4 linked regions of the Shumkonia mesophila genome follow. The protein of the gene in region 1 interacts with the protein of each later gene in a pairwise test. Links are inferred from orthologs where the notes say so. Each region holds a gene or a part of one and is shown in the gene's direction. Other genes may lie near its edges.

The links.
Region 2: the proteins of rho (region 1) and gss interact in binary tests that used the Escherichia coli proteins (3 or more experiments, as listed by UniProt). The link is inferred for Shumkonia mesophila from one-to-one orthologs.
Region 3: the proteins of rho (region 1) and hfq interact in binary tests that used the Escherichia coli proteins (3 or more experiments, as listed by UniProt). The link is inferred for Shumkonia mesophila from one-to-one orthologs.
Region 4: the proteins of rho (region 1) and nusG interact in binary tests that used the Escherichia coli proteins (3 or more experiments, as listed by UniProt). The link is inferred for Shumkonia mesophila from one-to-one orthologs.

Annotation. Positions count from the first base shown.
Region 1 is NZ_JAOTID010000001.1:531,352-534,198, forward strand. It holds rho (transcription termination factor Rho), read left to right. Parts: upstream 1-719; coding sequence 720-1,976; downstream 1,977-2,847. Other genes in the region: hemH (ferrochelatase), read left to right, coding at 1-483; ODR01_RS02385 (quinone oxidoreductase family protein), read right to left, coding at 2,050-2,847. UniProt on the Escherichia coli protein: Facilitates transcription termination by a mechanism that involves Rho binding to the nascent RNA, activation of Rho's RNA-dependent ATPase activity, and release of the mRNA from the DNA template.
Region 2 is NZ_JAOTID010000018.1:80,812-84,284, reverse strand. Bases 383-3,273 are described here. They hold gss (bifunctional glutathionylspermidine amidase/synthase), read left to right. Parts: upstream 383-824; coding sequence 825-2,723; downstream 2,724-3,273. Other genes in these bases: ODR01_RS22170 (peptide chain release factor 3), read left to right, coding at 2,853-3,273; ODR01_RS22180 (hypothetical protein), read left to right, coding at 406-606; ODR01_RS22185 (DNA adenine methylase), read left to right, coding at 383-401. Also shown: more of ODR01_RS22185, read left to right, coding at 1-382; more of ODR01_RS22170, read left to right, coding at 3,274-3,473. UniProt on the Escherichia coli protein: Catalyzes the formation of an amide bond between glutathione (GSH) and spermidine coupled with hydrolysis of ATP; also catalyzes the opposing reaction, i.e. the hydrolysis of glutathionylspermidine (Gsp) back to glutathione and spermidine.
Region 3 is NZ_JAOTID010000002.1:280,273-283,852, forward strand. Bases 344-3,341 are described here. They hold hfq (RNA chaperone Hfq), read left to right. Parts: upstream 344-1,714; coding sequence 1,715-1,969; downstream 1,970-3,341. Other genes in these bases: ODR01_RS04860 (cysteate racemase), read left to right, coding at 344-915; ODR01_RS04865 (HAD family hydrolase), read left to right, coding at 912-1,574; hflX (GTPase HflX), read left to right, coding at 2,041-3,341. Outside these bases: ODR01_RS04855 (D-amino-acid transaminase), read left to right, coding at 1-203; more of ODR01_RS04860, read left to right, coding at 229-343; more of hflX, read left to right, coding at 3,342-3,405; ODR01_RS04880 (TrkH family potassium uptake protein), read left to right, coding at 3,524-3,580. UniProt on the Escherichia coli protein: RNA chaperone that binds small regulatory RNA (sRNAs) and mRNAs to facilitate mRNA translational regulation in response to envelope stress, environmental stress and changes in metabolite concentrations.
Region 4 is NZ_JAOTID010000004.1:108,470-111,793, reverse strand. What follows is about bases 10-2,751. They hold nusG (transcription termination/antitermination protein NusG), read left to right. Parts: upstream 10-986; coding sequence 987-1,517; downstream 1,518-2,751. Other genes in these bases: rplA (50S ribosomal protein L1), read left to right, coding at 2,051-2,749; rplK (50S ribosomal protein L11), read left to right, coding at 1,616-2,047; secE (preprotein translocase subunit SecE), read left to right, coding at 787-984; tuf (elongation factor Tu), read left to right, coding at 10-587. In the rest of the region: more of tuf, read left to right, coding at 1-9; rplJ (50S ribosomal protein L10), read left to right, coding at 3,080-3,324. UniProt on the Escherichia coli protein: Part of the processive rRNA transcription and antitermination complex (rrnTAC). The complex forms an RNA-chaperone ring around the RNA exit tunnel of RNA polymerase (RNAP).

The DNA of each region.
Region 1 (2,847 bases):
CGGCCGCGCGTGCTGTTTTCCGCCCACGGGTTGCCCAAGCGGGTGATCGAGGGCGGCGATCCCTACAAATGGCAGGTCGAACGGTCGGCGGCGGCGGTGGTGGCCGCGATGGGCCGCGACGACTTCGAATGGCGGGTGTCCTTCCAGAGCCGGGTGGGGCCGCTGGAATGGATCGGCCCGGCCACCGATGCCGAGATCGAGCGGGCGGGGCACGAGGGGAAACCCCTGGTGGTGGTGCCCATCGCCTTCGTTTCCGAGCATTCCGAGACTTTGGTCGAACTCGATATCGAGTACGGCGAACTGGCCCACAAGGCAGGCGTGCCGGCCTACGAACGGGTGCCGGCGGTGGGCACCCATCCCCTTTTCATCGACGGCCTGGCCCGTCTGGTTCGCGCCGCTAGGGCTGGCGGCTGCGCCACCATTTCGCAGGATGGCCGGCGGATCTGCCCCGGCGATCGCGGGCGGTGCGGCCATGCGGGATAGCGCCGGACGGTCTCTTTCGCATTCTCCGTTTGACAGGGTCGGTGCGTTTGGTTAATGCTCTTGAAATCGCAGAGGGTAAGGCACACCCTTTCCATTCCCCAACTTGTTGCAATGTGGGCGGGCCATCGGCCCGGTTGTTGATATCACCGACCGATTGCGGCATTCCGCCGCATGCCGATCCCCAATCCTCTCCACCCCATCCCGACCCGCTTCAGGGTCAGAGCTGACGGCCAGCCATGAATCTCAAGGAACTGAAATCCCAATCCCCGACCGAGCTTCTCGCTTTTGCCGAGGAGCTGGAAATCGAGAACGCCAGTTCGCTGCGCAAGCAGGACATGATGTTCGCCATCCTCAAGCAACTGGCGACCAACAACGTGTCCATCTACGGCGACGGCGTGCTGGAGGTTCTGCCCGACGGCTTCGGCTTCCTGCGCTCGCCGGAGGCCAACTACCTGCCCGGTCCCGACGACATTTACGTCTCGCCCAGCCAGGTCAGGCGCTTCGGGCTGCGCACCGGCGATACGGTGGAGGGCGAGATCCGCGCGCCGAAGGACGGCGAGCGCTATTTCGCGCTGCTCAAGGTCAACGACATCAATTTCGAGGACCCGCAGGCGGTCCGGCACCGCATCAACTTCGACAACCTGACGCCGCTATATCCGGACCGGCGGTTGTCGATGGAAATCGACAGCCCGAAGATCACCGACCCGACGCTGCGCGTCGTCGACCTGATTACGCCGATCGGCAAGGGCCAGCGGGCGCTGATCGTGGCGCCGCCGCGCACCGGCAAGACGGTGATGCTGCAGAACATCGCCCACGCTGTGGCCGAGAATCACCCGGAATGCTACCTGATCGTGCTGCTCATCGACGAGCGGCCCGAGGAAGTGACCGACATGGCCCGCTCGGTCAAGGGCGAGGTGGTGAGCTCCACCTTCGACGAGCCGGCGACCCGCCACGTCCAGGTGGCCGAGATGGTGATTGCCAAGGCCAAGCGCCTCGTCGAGCACAAGCGCGACGTGGTGATCCTGCTCGATTCCATCACCCGCCTGGCGCGCGCCTATAACACCGTGGTGCCGTCGTCGGGCAAGGTCTTGACCGGCGGCGTCGATTCCAATGCGCTCCAGCGGCCGAAGCGCTTCTTCGGCGCGGCGCGCAACATCGAGGAAGGCGGTTCCCTGACCATCATCGCCACCGCGCTGATCGACACCGGCTCGCGGATGGACGAGGTGATCTTCGAAGAGTTCAAGGGCACCGGCAACTCGGAAATCATCCTCGACCGCAAGCTCACCGACAAGCGCACCTGGCCCTCGATCGACATCACGCGCTCGGGCACCCGCAAGGAGGAGCTGCTGGTCGACAAGGGCACGCTGTCGAAGATGTGGGTGCTGCGCCGCATCCTGATGCCGATGGGCGTCGTCGACGCCATGGAGTTCCTGCTCAAGAAGCTCAAGGAAACCAAGAACAATCCCGATTTCTTCGATTCCATGAATACCTGAGCGAACCCACGCTTCACGCCAAGCGAAGGCGGCACGTCCTTAAGGGGCGCGCCGCCTTTTTTGGTACCTTCTCTTATGGCAGCAGGATGGTCGATCCCGTGGTCTTGCGGGCCTCGAGGTTGCGTTGCGCCTGCGCCGCCTCGGCCAGCGGATGGGTCTGGCCGATCTCGATTTTCACCTGGCCGCCGGCGACGACGTCGAACAGCTCCCTGGCGGCCGCGTTCAGGGCTTCCGGCGTCGGCACGTAATCGCCGAGCCTGGGGCGCGTCAGGAACAGCGAGCCCTTGGCGGCGAGCGTCGCCGGCTCGAAGGCCGGCACCGGTCCCGAGGCGTTGCCGAAGGTGACCATCAACCCGGTCCGCCGCAGGCAATTCAGCGATCCTTCGAAGGTCGCGGCGCCGACCGAATCGTAGACCACGGGGACGCCGGCGCCGCCGGTGATCTCGCGCACCCTCTTAGTGAAGTCCTCGCGGGTATAGACGATGACATGGTCGCAGCCGTGGGCCTTGGCGATCTTGGCTTTTTCATCGGTGCCGACGGTGCCGATGACGGTGGCTCCAAGATGCTTCGCCCATTGGCTGAGGATGGAGCCGACACCGCCGGCGGCAGCGTGCAGCAGAATGGTTTCGCCTTTCTGCACGGGATGGATTCGGCGGATCAGGTACCAGACGGTCAGGCCCTTGAGCATGATCGCCGCGGCGGTGCGGTCGGCGATGGCATCGGGCAGCGGCACCAAGCGCTCGGCCGGGAACAGGCGGGCTTCGGAATAGGCGTCGGCGGGGCCGACGCCGTAGGCGACGCGCTGGCCGACCTTGAAGCCGGCCACGCCCGGCCCGACGGCCTCGATCACGCCCGCCGCCTCCTGGCCGAG
Region 2 (3,473 bases), on another replicon or contig:
TCGAGCGGCCCGGCCGCTTCGACATCACCCGCCTGGGGCCGATGCTGGAAGACGTGCACACGCGCCTAGCCGGCGTCGTCATCGAATGCCTGCCGTATGCCGAGTTCATCGGCCGCTACGACCGGCCGGACATACTGTTTTATGTGGACCCGCCCTACTGGGGCTCCGAGGGGGACTATGGCAAGGCCATGTTCGGGAGGGAGGATTTCGAGCGCCTGAGAGACCTCTTAAAGGGCCTTCAGGGGTCGTTTATACTGTCCCTGAACGACGTCCCCGAGGTGCGCCGGATCTTCGCCGGCTTCGCCATCGAGGCCGTCGAGACCGCCTACTCGATATCCCGCCAGGCCGACGGCCGTGGTAAGGTCGGGGAGGTGATCATCACCGGGGCGGTTGGGGGATAGGGCAATGAAGTTCTGTTACGCGATGGCGCTGCTGGGCTCGCTGGTGGGAACCTTCTTCCTGATCGAGGCCCTGCTCGGGGCAAAAGGGGCGCCCCAGCAGGCCGCCGCCGCGGCCATCGGAATCGCGTTCGCAGTGCTACCCTACGTCTTCGCCAGATGCGTCGAAAAGATGACCGGCCCGAGTGAGGTCAGGATCGTCAACTGAGCGCGTCTTTTTTGCTCCAGATTCAAGTGTCAACGACTCCAGAATCAAGTGTCACGCTACAGGAAGTGACGTGCCGCCTCGCCTTCTGCCCCCTCCCCCTCGATGGGGGAGGGCTGGGGTGGGGGTGCGGCGGCCCGATCGTCCACATCCCCCCTTTCCACCGGGCGCCGGCCCCTCTACATAAGGGGCACCTTGTCCGAAGAAGAATCCCTGCTCCCATGAAGACAGATCCCAAGCCCCAGCCGGCCAAGTTCGGTTCGCTTCTTGGCGTCGGCCCCGGGGAGGTGCCGGTCTATTCGTCCGACTACGCCTCGGCCGACAAGGCCGAGCTTCCCAACCGGCAGGCCTACCACAGCTACGTCGACGGCCTGTTCATGGGCTACAAGTGGCAGTGCGTCGAGTTCGCCCGCCGCTGGCTCTATCTCAGCAAGGGTTACGTCTTCGACGACGTCCCCATGGCCTACGACATTTTCCGCCTGCACTCGGTGCGCGTCGTGGCCGACGGCACGCGCCTGCCGCTGCGATCCTTCCGCAACGGCGCCCGGCGCTGGCCCGAGCCGGGCTGCCTGCTGATCTGGGACGAAGGCGGCGAGTTCGACATCACCGGCCACGTCGCCATCGTCAGCGAGGTCTTCAAGGATCGCATCCGCTGCATCGAGCAGAACGTCGAGAACAGCGTTTGGCCGGAAGGCCAGACCTATTCGCGCGAGCTTCGCGTCACCGTCACCCAGGACGGCGGCTATTGGATCGACTGTTCCTACAGCGACGCCCAGATCCTGGGCTGGGTGATGCAGACCGCCGACGACGCCTTCGCCGAGCCGCTCGTCGAGGTCGATCCCAGGCTGTTCAATCTGGAGCTTCGCGAGGTGCCCGACGATGGGCGGGCCGACGCCTGCTGGCTGGATGCCTCGAATCCGCCTGAAGCGGCCTATCTGGAGATGATGGGCGGCGCCAAGCTGGTCCGCGACGACGGCGACCGTACCAAGTATTTCGTCATGGGCGAGACGGCTAAGAAGGAACTCAGGCGCGCCACCAACGAGTTGCACGCCATGTTCATGCGGGCCACCCAGTACGCGCTCCAGGATGACGACCTCCTTCGCAAGTTCAACCTGCCGCCGGTGCTGTGGCCGCGCATCCGCCAGTCGTGGGAAAACCGTCGCAACCAGATGATCACCGGGCGGTTCGACTTCGCGGTCTCCGAGCAGGGGGTGAAGGCCTACGAATACAATTGCGATTCGGCTGCCTGCCACATGGAATGCGGCCTCGTGCAGGGCAAGTGGGCGGATCATTTCGGCTGCACGGTCGGCCACGACGCCGGCGAGGACCTGTTCGAAGATCTCGTCGGCGCCTGGCAGAAGGTCGGCGTCAAGGGCACGCTCCACATCATGCGGGACCGCGACCCCGAGGAGATTTACCACGCCCGTTACATGAAGGCGGCCATCGAGGCGGCCGGCCTTTCGTGCAAGGTCATCCGGGGTCTGTCGGGCCTCGGCTGGGACGATCAGGGGTGCGTGGTGGACGAAGACGGCGTGCGCATCGACACCGTGTGGAAGACCTGGGCCTGGGAAACCGCCATCGACCAGTTGCGGGCCGAGTGCGACGCCGAGGCCGAGAACCTGCGCCTGCACAAGACCATCGACAGGCGGGCCACGGCGCCCCGCCTGATCGACGTGCTGCTGCGCCCCGACGTCATGGTCTACGAGCCGCTGTGGACCCTGATCCCCAGCAACAAGGCCATCCTGCCGATCCTCGCGATGCTCTATCCCAACCACCCGTACCTGCTGGACACCCAGTTCGCGCTGACCGGCGACCTGGCGCGCAACGGCTACGTCGCCAAGCCGATCGTCGGGCGCTGCGGGCACAACATCTGCATTTACGATCATAACAACGACCTGATCGGCGAGACCGTTGGCCAGTTCGACGACCGCGACCAGATCTACCAGCAGCTGTTCAGGCTGCCGGTGATCGACGGCCTGCACGTGCAGGTCAGCACCTTCTCGGCGGCCGGCACCTATGCCGGGGCCGGGGTCCGGGTCGACCGCTCGCCGATCATCACGACGCTGAGCGACCTGCCGGCGCTGCGCATCGTCGAGGACAAGGAACTGGCGGGCGGCTGAGCGCGGGCCCGGGTGGGGGTGTGTCGCCGGAGCCAAAACGTTGACCCCGGCGCCCTTTCAGCGTATGGGGTCGCCTCTCGCGGCACCGACGGCTTTTTTTCAGGAAGACGGAATCCCGTATCCCCGCCCATGACCCTTCCCGACGGCGAAATCACCAAGCGGCGCACGTTTGCGATCATCTCGCATCCCGATGCCGGCAAGACCACGCTCACCGAGAAGCTTTTGCTGTTCGGGGGCGCCATCCAGCTGGCCGGCGCGGTCAAGGCGCGCGGTAAGGCGCGCAACACGCGCTCGGACTGGATGAAGGTGGAGGCCGAGCGCGGCATCTCGGTCGCCTCCTCGGTCATGACCTATGAATACGAGGGCTGCACCTTCAACCTGCTGGACACGCCGGGCCACCAGGACTTCAGCGAGGACACCTACCGCACGCTGACCGCGGTGGATTCGGCGGTGATGGTGATCGACGCCGCCAAGGGCATCGAGGCCCAGACCTTGAAGCTGTTCGAGGTGTGCCGCCTGCGCGACATCCCGATCATCACCTTCATCAACAAGATGGACCGCGAAGGCCGCGACCCCTTCGAACTTCTGGAGGACATCGAGCAGTCCCTGGCGCTCGACGTCACCCCGGCCAGCTGGCCGATCGGCATGGGCCGCCACTTCCTCGGCTGCTATGACATCCTGGGCGACGGCCTGCTGCTGCTGGGCAAGGGTCAGACCGCCGGCATCGAGGGCGACGATACGGGCCGCTTC
Region 3 (3,580 bases), on another replicon or contig:
GCCTGGTCGAACGGGGTTTCACCGTGAAGGAGGCGCTGAAGGCGAGCGAGGCCTTCATCACCAGCACCACCTCCTTCGTCAAGCCGGTGGTCGAGATCGACGGGCGGAAGGTGGGCGACGGCAAGCCCGGGCCGATCACCCGCAAGCTCGGCCAACTGATCGCCCGGCGGTTGGAGGCCCAGGTCGCCGAGCGGGCCGCCTGAGGACGACGCGAGGAGCGTTCGAGCGATGAAACGAGCCCTTGGCATCCTGGGCGGCATGGGGCCCCTGGCGACGGTCGATTTCATGCGCAAGGTGATCGACCTGACGCCGGCCGCCGGCGACCAGGACCACATCCCCATGGTGGTGGCCTCGATTCCGCAGGTGCCGGACCGCACGGCGGCCATCCTGGGCGGCGGCGAATCGCCGCTGCCGGCCATGCTGGAAGGCATCCGCCTGCTCAACCAGGCCGCCGTCGACGCCATCGCCATTCCGTGCAATACGGCGCACTACTGGTTCGACGAGTTGGCCCGCAAGTCCAGGGCACCCATCCTGCACATCGTCGACGCCGCCTGCGCGGTCCTGAAGGAGCGGGCGGCCGGCGTGCGCACGGTCGGCTTCCTGGGGACCACCGGCATGGTCAGGTCGGGCATCTATCAGCGGCGGATCGAGGCCGGCGGCTATGTATGCCTGGTCCCCGAGGAGGACCACCAGGAGAAGTTGGTGATGGGCGGCATCTACAAGATCAAGGGCGGCGATCTGGCGGCGGCGCGGGGCCTCCTGGAACGGGCGGCCGACGGTCTGCGCGCCCGCGGCGCCGGCGCCATCGTGCTCGGCTGCACCGAAATCCCCATCGTCATCGCGGATGGCGGCGACGTCATCGACGCCACGCTCGCCCTGGCCGGCGCCTGCGTGCGCCGATTCGCCGCGGCATGACCGTGGGCCTGCCGCCGCTGCCGAAGGCGGTGATCTTCGACTGGGACAACACCCTGGTCGAGACCTGGCCGGCCATCCACGCCGCCCTGGCCCGCACCTTCGAACGCTATGGCCTGACGCCCTGGACGTTCGAGGAAACCAAGCGGCGGGTTCGCAAATCGATGCGCGAAAGCTTTCCGCCGCTGTTCGGCGAGCGGTGGGAGGAGGCCGGCGCCTTCTTCAAGGAATCCTTCACCGCCATTCACCTGGACTTCCTCAAGCCGGCGCCGGGGGCGGAGGACATGCTGATGGCCCTCAAGGCGCGGGGGATCTATTTGGGGGTAGTCAGCAACAAGAACGGCGACGTCCTGCGCCAGGAGGCGGTACATCTGGGGTGGCAGGATTATTTCGGCCGCATCGTCGGCGCCTTTGACGCGCCGCGCGACAAGCCGGCCGCCGATCCGGTGCACCTGGCCCTGGTCGGCAGCGGAATCGCCTGCGGACCGGAGGTGTGGTTCGCCGGCGATACCGACGTCGACCTCGAATGCGCCGTCGCCGCCGGATGCATACCGGTGCTTGTGCGTCCCGAACCGCCTGCCAACGGCGAGTTTGACGAATTTGGTCCGGCTCACTATGTTAAGGGCTGTCTGGCGCTTTCCAACCTGATGCTAAGGTTGTAGGGTGCCAAAATGTCCGGTCTTTTGGGGACGGTTCGGCAACGGATTGCCGGGTCGCAGGGGGTCGGGCGACTTCATCAAACTCTTTACGCCGGCAGGTCCAGAACGGGAGCTGTCGGTCAACAATATGGGAGGTGGCCTACATGTCCTCCGAACGCTCTCAGAACGTTCAGGACGTCTTCCTGAACCACATTCGTAAGAACAAGACTCCCGTCACGGTTTTTCTCGTCAACGGCGTGAAACTGCAGGGGATCATTACCTGGTTTGACAACTTCTCGGTGCTGTTGCGCCGGGACGGGCACACGCAGCTGGTCTACAAACACGCGATCTCGACGGTCATGCCGTCGGTGCAGATCCAGCTGTTCGACCCCGACAAGGAAGAGGCAGCTGAAGCATAGCTGACTTGGACGACACTTCCGGGTTTTCTTCGACGCCATCGAGTGCCGGTCGGAGTTCTGATCGGTGTCTGGTGGTCCATCCTGAGCTCAAGGGGGAGCGCCTTCAAACGCGCGCCCCTGCCGCGCGCCTGGCCGAAGCCGTCGGCCTGGCTCGCGGCATCGAGCTTGCGGTGGTACACGCCGAAGTCATCCGCATCCCGCGCATCCGGCCGGCGACCCTGTTCGGGCGCGGCACGGTGGATCGTCTGCGCGCCCTGGTCAAAGGACCCGGGGCGGCGCCCGGCGCTTCCCCCGCGGACGACGCCGACGACGAGGATGTCTCCGTCGAGGAAGCGGCTCCCGATGGCAGCGGTCCCGCCGCCATCGACGTCACCATCGTCGATGCCGCCTTGAGCCCGGTCCAGCAGCGCAACCTCGAGAAGGCGCTGGGCTGCAAGGTCATCGATCGCACCGGCCTGATCCTGGAGATTTTCGGGGCGCGGGCCCGCACACGCGAGGGGCGGCTGCAGGTCGAACTGGCGGCACTGACCTATCAGCGCAGTCGCTTGGTCCGCTCGTGGACCCACCTGGAGCGCCAGCGCGGCGGCTTCGGCTTCATGGGCGGCCCGGGCGAGGCGCAGATCGAGACGGACCGCCGGCTTCTGAGCGAGCGCATCATCCGGCTGACCAAGGAGATCAAGGAGGTCAAGCGGACCCGGTCCATCCAGCGCCATGCCCGTCAGCGCGTGCCCTATCCGGTGGTCGCCCTGGTCGGCTATACCAACGCGGGCAAGTCGACGCTGTTCAACCGTCTCACACGATCCGCCGTCGTCGCCAAGGACCAATTGTTCGCCACCCTCGATCCGACCATGCGCGCGTTGCGTCTGCCGTCGGGGCGTCACATCATCCTCTCCGACACCGTCGGCTTCATCTCCGATCTGCCGCATGAACTGGTCGCCGCCTTCCAGGCGACGCTCGAGGAGGTGTGCGAGGCCGACGTGGTGGTTCACGTGCGCGACATGGCCCACGCCGACAGCGAGGCCCAGCGCGAGGACGTGCATGGCGTGCTGGCCCAACTGGGCCTGGAGGCCACCGTCGATGCCGGCCTGATCGAGGCCCTCAACAAGATCGACCTGCTGGCGCCGGAGGGCCGAGCCCTGGTCGTCAATCAGGCGGCCCGGCGGGTGCCCCCGGCGCCGCCGGCGGTACCGTTGTCGGCGTCAACTGGCGAGGGGATTGCCGACCTGCTCGCCGCCTTCGATGCGCGCCTCACGCAATCCCGCCACGAGATCGAGGCCGAAGTGGACCTCACCGACGGCGCCACCCTGGCCTGGCTCTATGCCCACGGCGAGGTGACCGCCCGGCGCGACGACGAGCGCCTGGCCTATCTGCGCGTCCGCCTGGACGCGGCCGACGCCGCCCGCTTCGCCCGCCGCAGGAACGGCGGGAAGATCTAGGCGCCCGGCGCACCCTGTAAAGATTCGGCATAGTTGTTACGGAAACTTTAGGTGCCTTGCGCACCCCGCATGTCGATCATCCGGCCGCTTCGGATTCCCCCTCGTGAATCGACTGGCGATGACGGCCAAATCCCTTCAGTTTGTCCTTTTCATCAACGGCATCCTCCTGTGCATC
Region 4 (3,324 bases), on another replicon or contig:
TTCCGCAGCCGGACCGTCCGAAGGACCAGCCGTTCCTGATGCCGATCGAGGACGTGTTCTCGATTTCGGGGCGTGGGACGGTGGTGACGGGCCGCGTTGAGCGCGGGGTTGTGAAGGTTGGCGAGGAAGTTGAGCTGGTTGGCATCCGGGCGACGCAGAAGACGGTGTGCACGGGCGTCGAGATGTTCCGCAAGCTTCTGGACCAGGGCGAGGCGGGGGACAACATCGGGATCCTGCTGCGCGGCACGAAGCGCGACGACGTTGAGCGCGGTCAGGTTGTTGCGAAGCCGGGTTCGATCACGCCGCACACGAAGTTCAAGGCGGAGGCGTACATCCTGACGAAGGAAGAGGGTGGTCGCCACACGCCGTTTTTTGCGAACTACCGCCCGCAGTTTTACTTCCGGACGACGGACGTGACGGGGACGGTTGTTCTGCCGGAAGGCACCGAGATGGTGATGCCGGGCGACAACATCACGATGGAGATCGACCTGATTGCGCCGATCGCCATGGAGGAAGGCCTTCGGTTCGCCATCCGCGAGGGTGGCCGCACCGTCGGCGCCGGCGTCGTCGCATCGATCATCGAGTAGTGGGAAGACATACCGGCGCCGCGGAATGGCTTGGAATTCAGGCCAGCGCGGCGCCGCATCGGCATAGGAGTGTAGCTCAATTGGCTAGAGCACCGGTCTCCAAAACCGGGGGTTGGGGGTTCGAGCCCCTCCACTCCTGCCATTGCATTTAGTCGGCGCATACCTTAAATCCCGACCCGAACCCCCCGTGTAGGCGAATATGGCAAAAACCACTCCAGCGCAGTTCGTCCAGGAAGTACGCCAGGAAGTCGCCAAGGTCACGTGGCCGACGCGCAAGGAAACCATGGTCTCCACCGCCATGGTTTTTCTGATGGTCATTCTGGCGGCATTGTTCTTTTTCCTCGTTGACGAGATTCTGGCGGTCGGCATGCGCCTGATTTTCGGGTTCGGAGGGTGATGATGGCCGCCAACTGGTACGTGATCCACGTCTATTCGGGCTTCGAGAAGAAGGTCGCCCAGTCGATCGAGGAGCAGGCCAAGCAGATCGGCATGGCCGAGCATATCCTGAAGGTCCTGGTGCCGATGGAGGAAGTGGTCGAGGTCAGGCGCGGCACCAAGGTCAATTCCGAGCGCAAGTTCTTCCCGGGCTACGTCCTGGTGCAGATGGAGATGACCGACGAAACCTGGCACCTGGTCAAGAACACGCCGAAGGTGACCGGCTTCCTGGGCGGCCGTGGCCGTCCGACGCCGATCTCCGAGGCCGAGGCGCAGCGGATCATGCATCAGGTCGAGGAAGGCCTGGACCGGCCGAAGATGTCGGTGTCCTTCGAGATCGGCGACCAGGTGCGGGTCAGCGACGGGCCGTTCACGTCGTTCAACGGCAACGTCGAGGAGGTCGACGAGGAACGGGCCCGGCTCAAGGTGTCGGTGTCCATCTTCGGCCGCGCCACCCCGGTGGAACTGGAGTACTCGCAGGTCGAGAAGCTGTAAACGCATTCCGCCCGCCCATGGGGGGCGGCGGTTCCGATGCGGGAGGCCCGCCATGGCCGCACCGCGTCCCCTATGAAGACTGATGACAGAGGGAAAAAATGGCAAAGAAGATTCAAGGGTACATCAGGCTGCAGGTGCCTGCGGGGCAGGCCAATCCGTCGCCGCCGATCGGGCCGGCGCTGGGTCAGGCCGGCCTCAACATCATGGAGTTCTGCAAGACGTTCAATGCCCAGACCTCGAAGCTGGAACCGGGCATGCCGATCCCCGTGGTGATCACGGCCTATCGCGACCGTACCTTCTCGTTCGTCACCAAGACCCCTCCCGTCGGCTTCTTTCTCAAGAAGGCGGCCGGCATCACCAAGGGAACGGCGACAGCGGGCAAGGACACGGTGGCTTCCGTCACCATGGCGCAGGTTCGCGAGATCGCCGAAAAGAAGTTGCCGGATCTGAACACCAAGGACATCGAGGCGGCCTCCCAGATGATCATTGGTTCGGCGCGTTCCATGGGCATTGAAGTGGTGGAGGAATAGGCCATGGCGACCAAAGGAAAACGGCTGCGCGTGGTCTATGAAACCATCGATCGCGAGACCCAATACGATCTGTCCGACGCCGTCAAGCTGATCAAGAACGGGGCCAAGGCCAAGTTTGACGAGACCGTCGAGATCGCCATCAACCTGGGCGTCGATCCCCGACACGCCGACCAGATGGTGCGTGGCGTGGTGTCGCTTCCGAACGGCACCGGCAAGTCGCTGCGCGTCGCGGTGTTCGCCAAGGGCGACAAGGCCAAGGCGGCGACGGATGCCGGCGCCGACATCGTCGGTGCCGACGACCTGGCGGAGAAAGTGTCGGGGGGCGAGATCGCGTTCGATCGCTGCATCGCCACGCCCGACATGATGGCGGTGGTCGGCCGGCTGGGCAAGATCCTCGGGCCGCGCGGCCTGATGCCGAACCCCAAGCTGGGTACCGTGACCAACGACGTTGCCGAGGCGGTGAAGGCCGCCAAGGGCGGCCAGATCGAGTTCCGTGTCGAGAAGGCCGGCATCATCCATGCCGGGGTCGGCAAGGCGAGCTTCAGCGAAGCGGCCATCGCCGAGAACGTGAAGGCCTTCGTCGACGCCATCAACCGGGCGAAACCGGCCGGTGCCAAGGGGACCTACCTCAAGGGCATCAGCCTGAGTTCCACCATGGGCCCGGGCGTGAAACTGAACGTGGCGAACCTGGTCGGCGGCTGAGCCGGCCACGCCTAACCAGCTACCTTCCGCTTCCCGCGAGGGGGCGGAGGGCGGCCGGGGCATCGAAACCGCCCCGGACCTGTCCAAGACCGTAGGTGCCAGACGTGGGTTTCGGCCCGCCGACGGCCTAAAGGGGCGACCCGCCTGCACAGACAGTGTCGAGAACCGTTTTTCGGGCGTTTCGCCGAAACGCCCGTGGACGGCTTGAACTGACGCAGCGGACAGGAGAACCGGTTCCCCCGCAAGGACTTTGGGGGGGCCAGAAGTCCATCGGCGTCAGGCTCCGGCCCCAAGGGACCGGAACTTGAGCCAAAAAACTGGAGACGATCTGTGGACCGATCGCAAAAAGAAGCTCTGGTCGCTTCGATGCATCAGACGTTCGAGGAGACGGAGGCCATGGTCGTTACCCATTACTCGGGTATGACCGTCGCCGAAATCACCAAGCTCCGCGAACAGATGCGCGTAGCGGGCGCGAGCTTCAAGATCACCAAAAATCGGCTCACGCGTCTAGCCCTCGCGGGCACCAAGTACGAGGGGCTGAGCGACCTTTTCACCGGACCGACGGCGATTGCCTT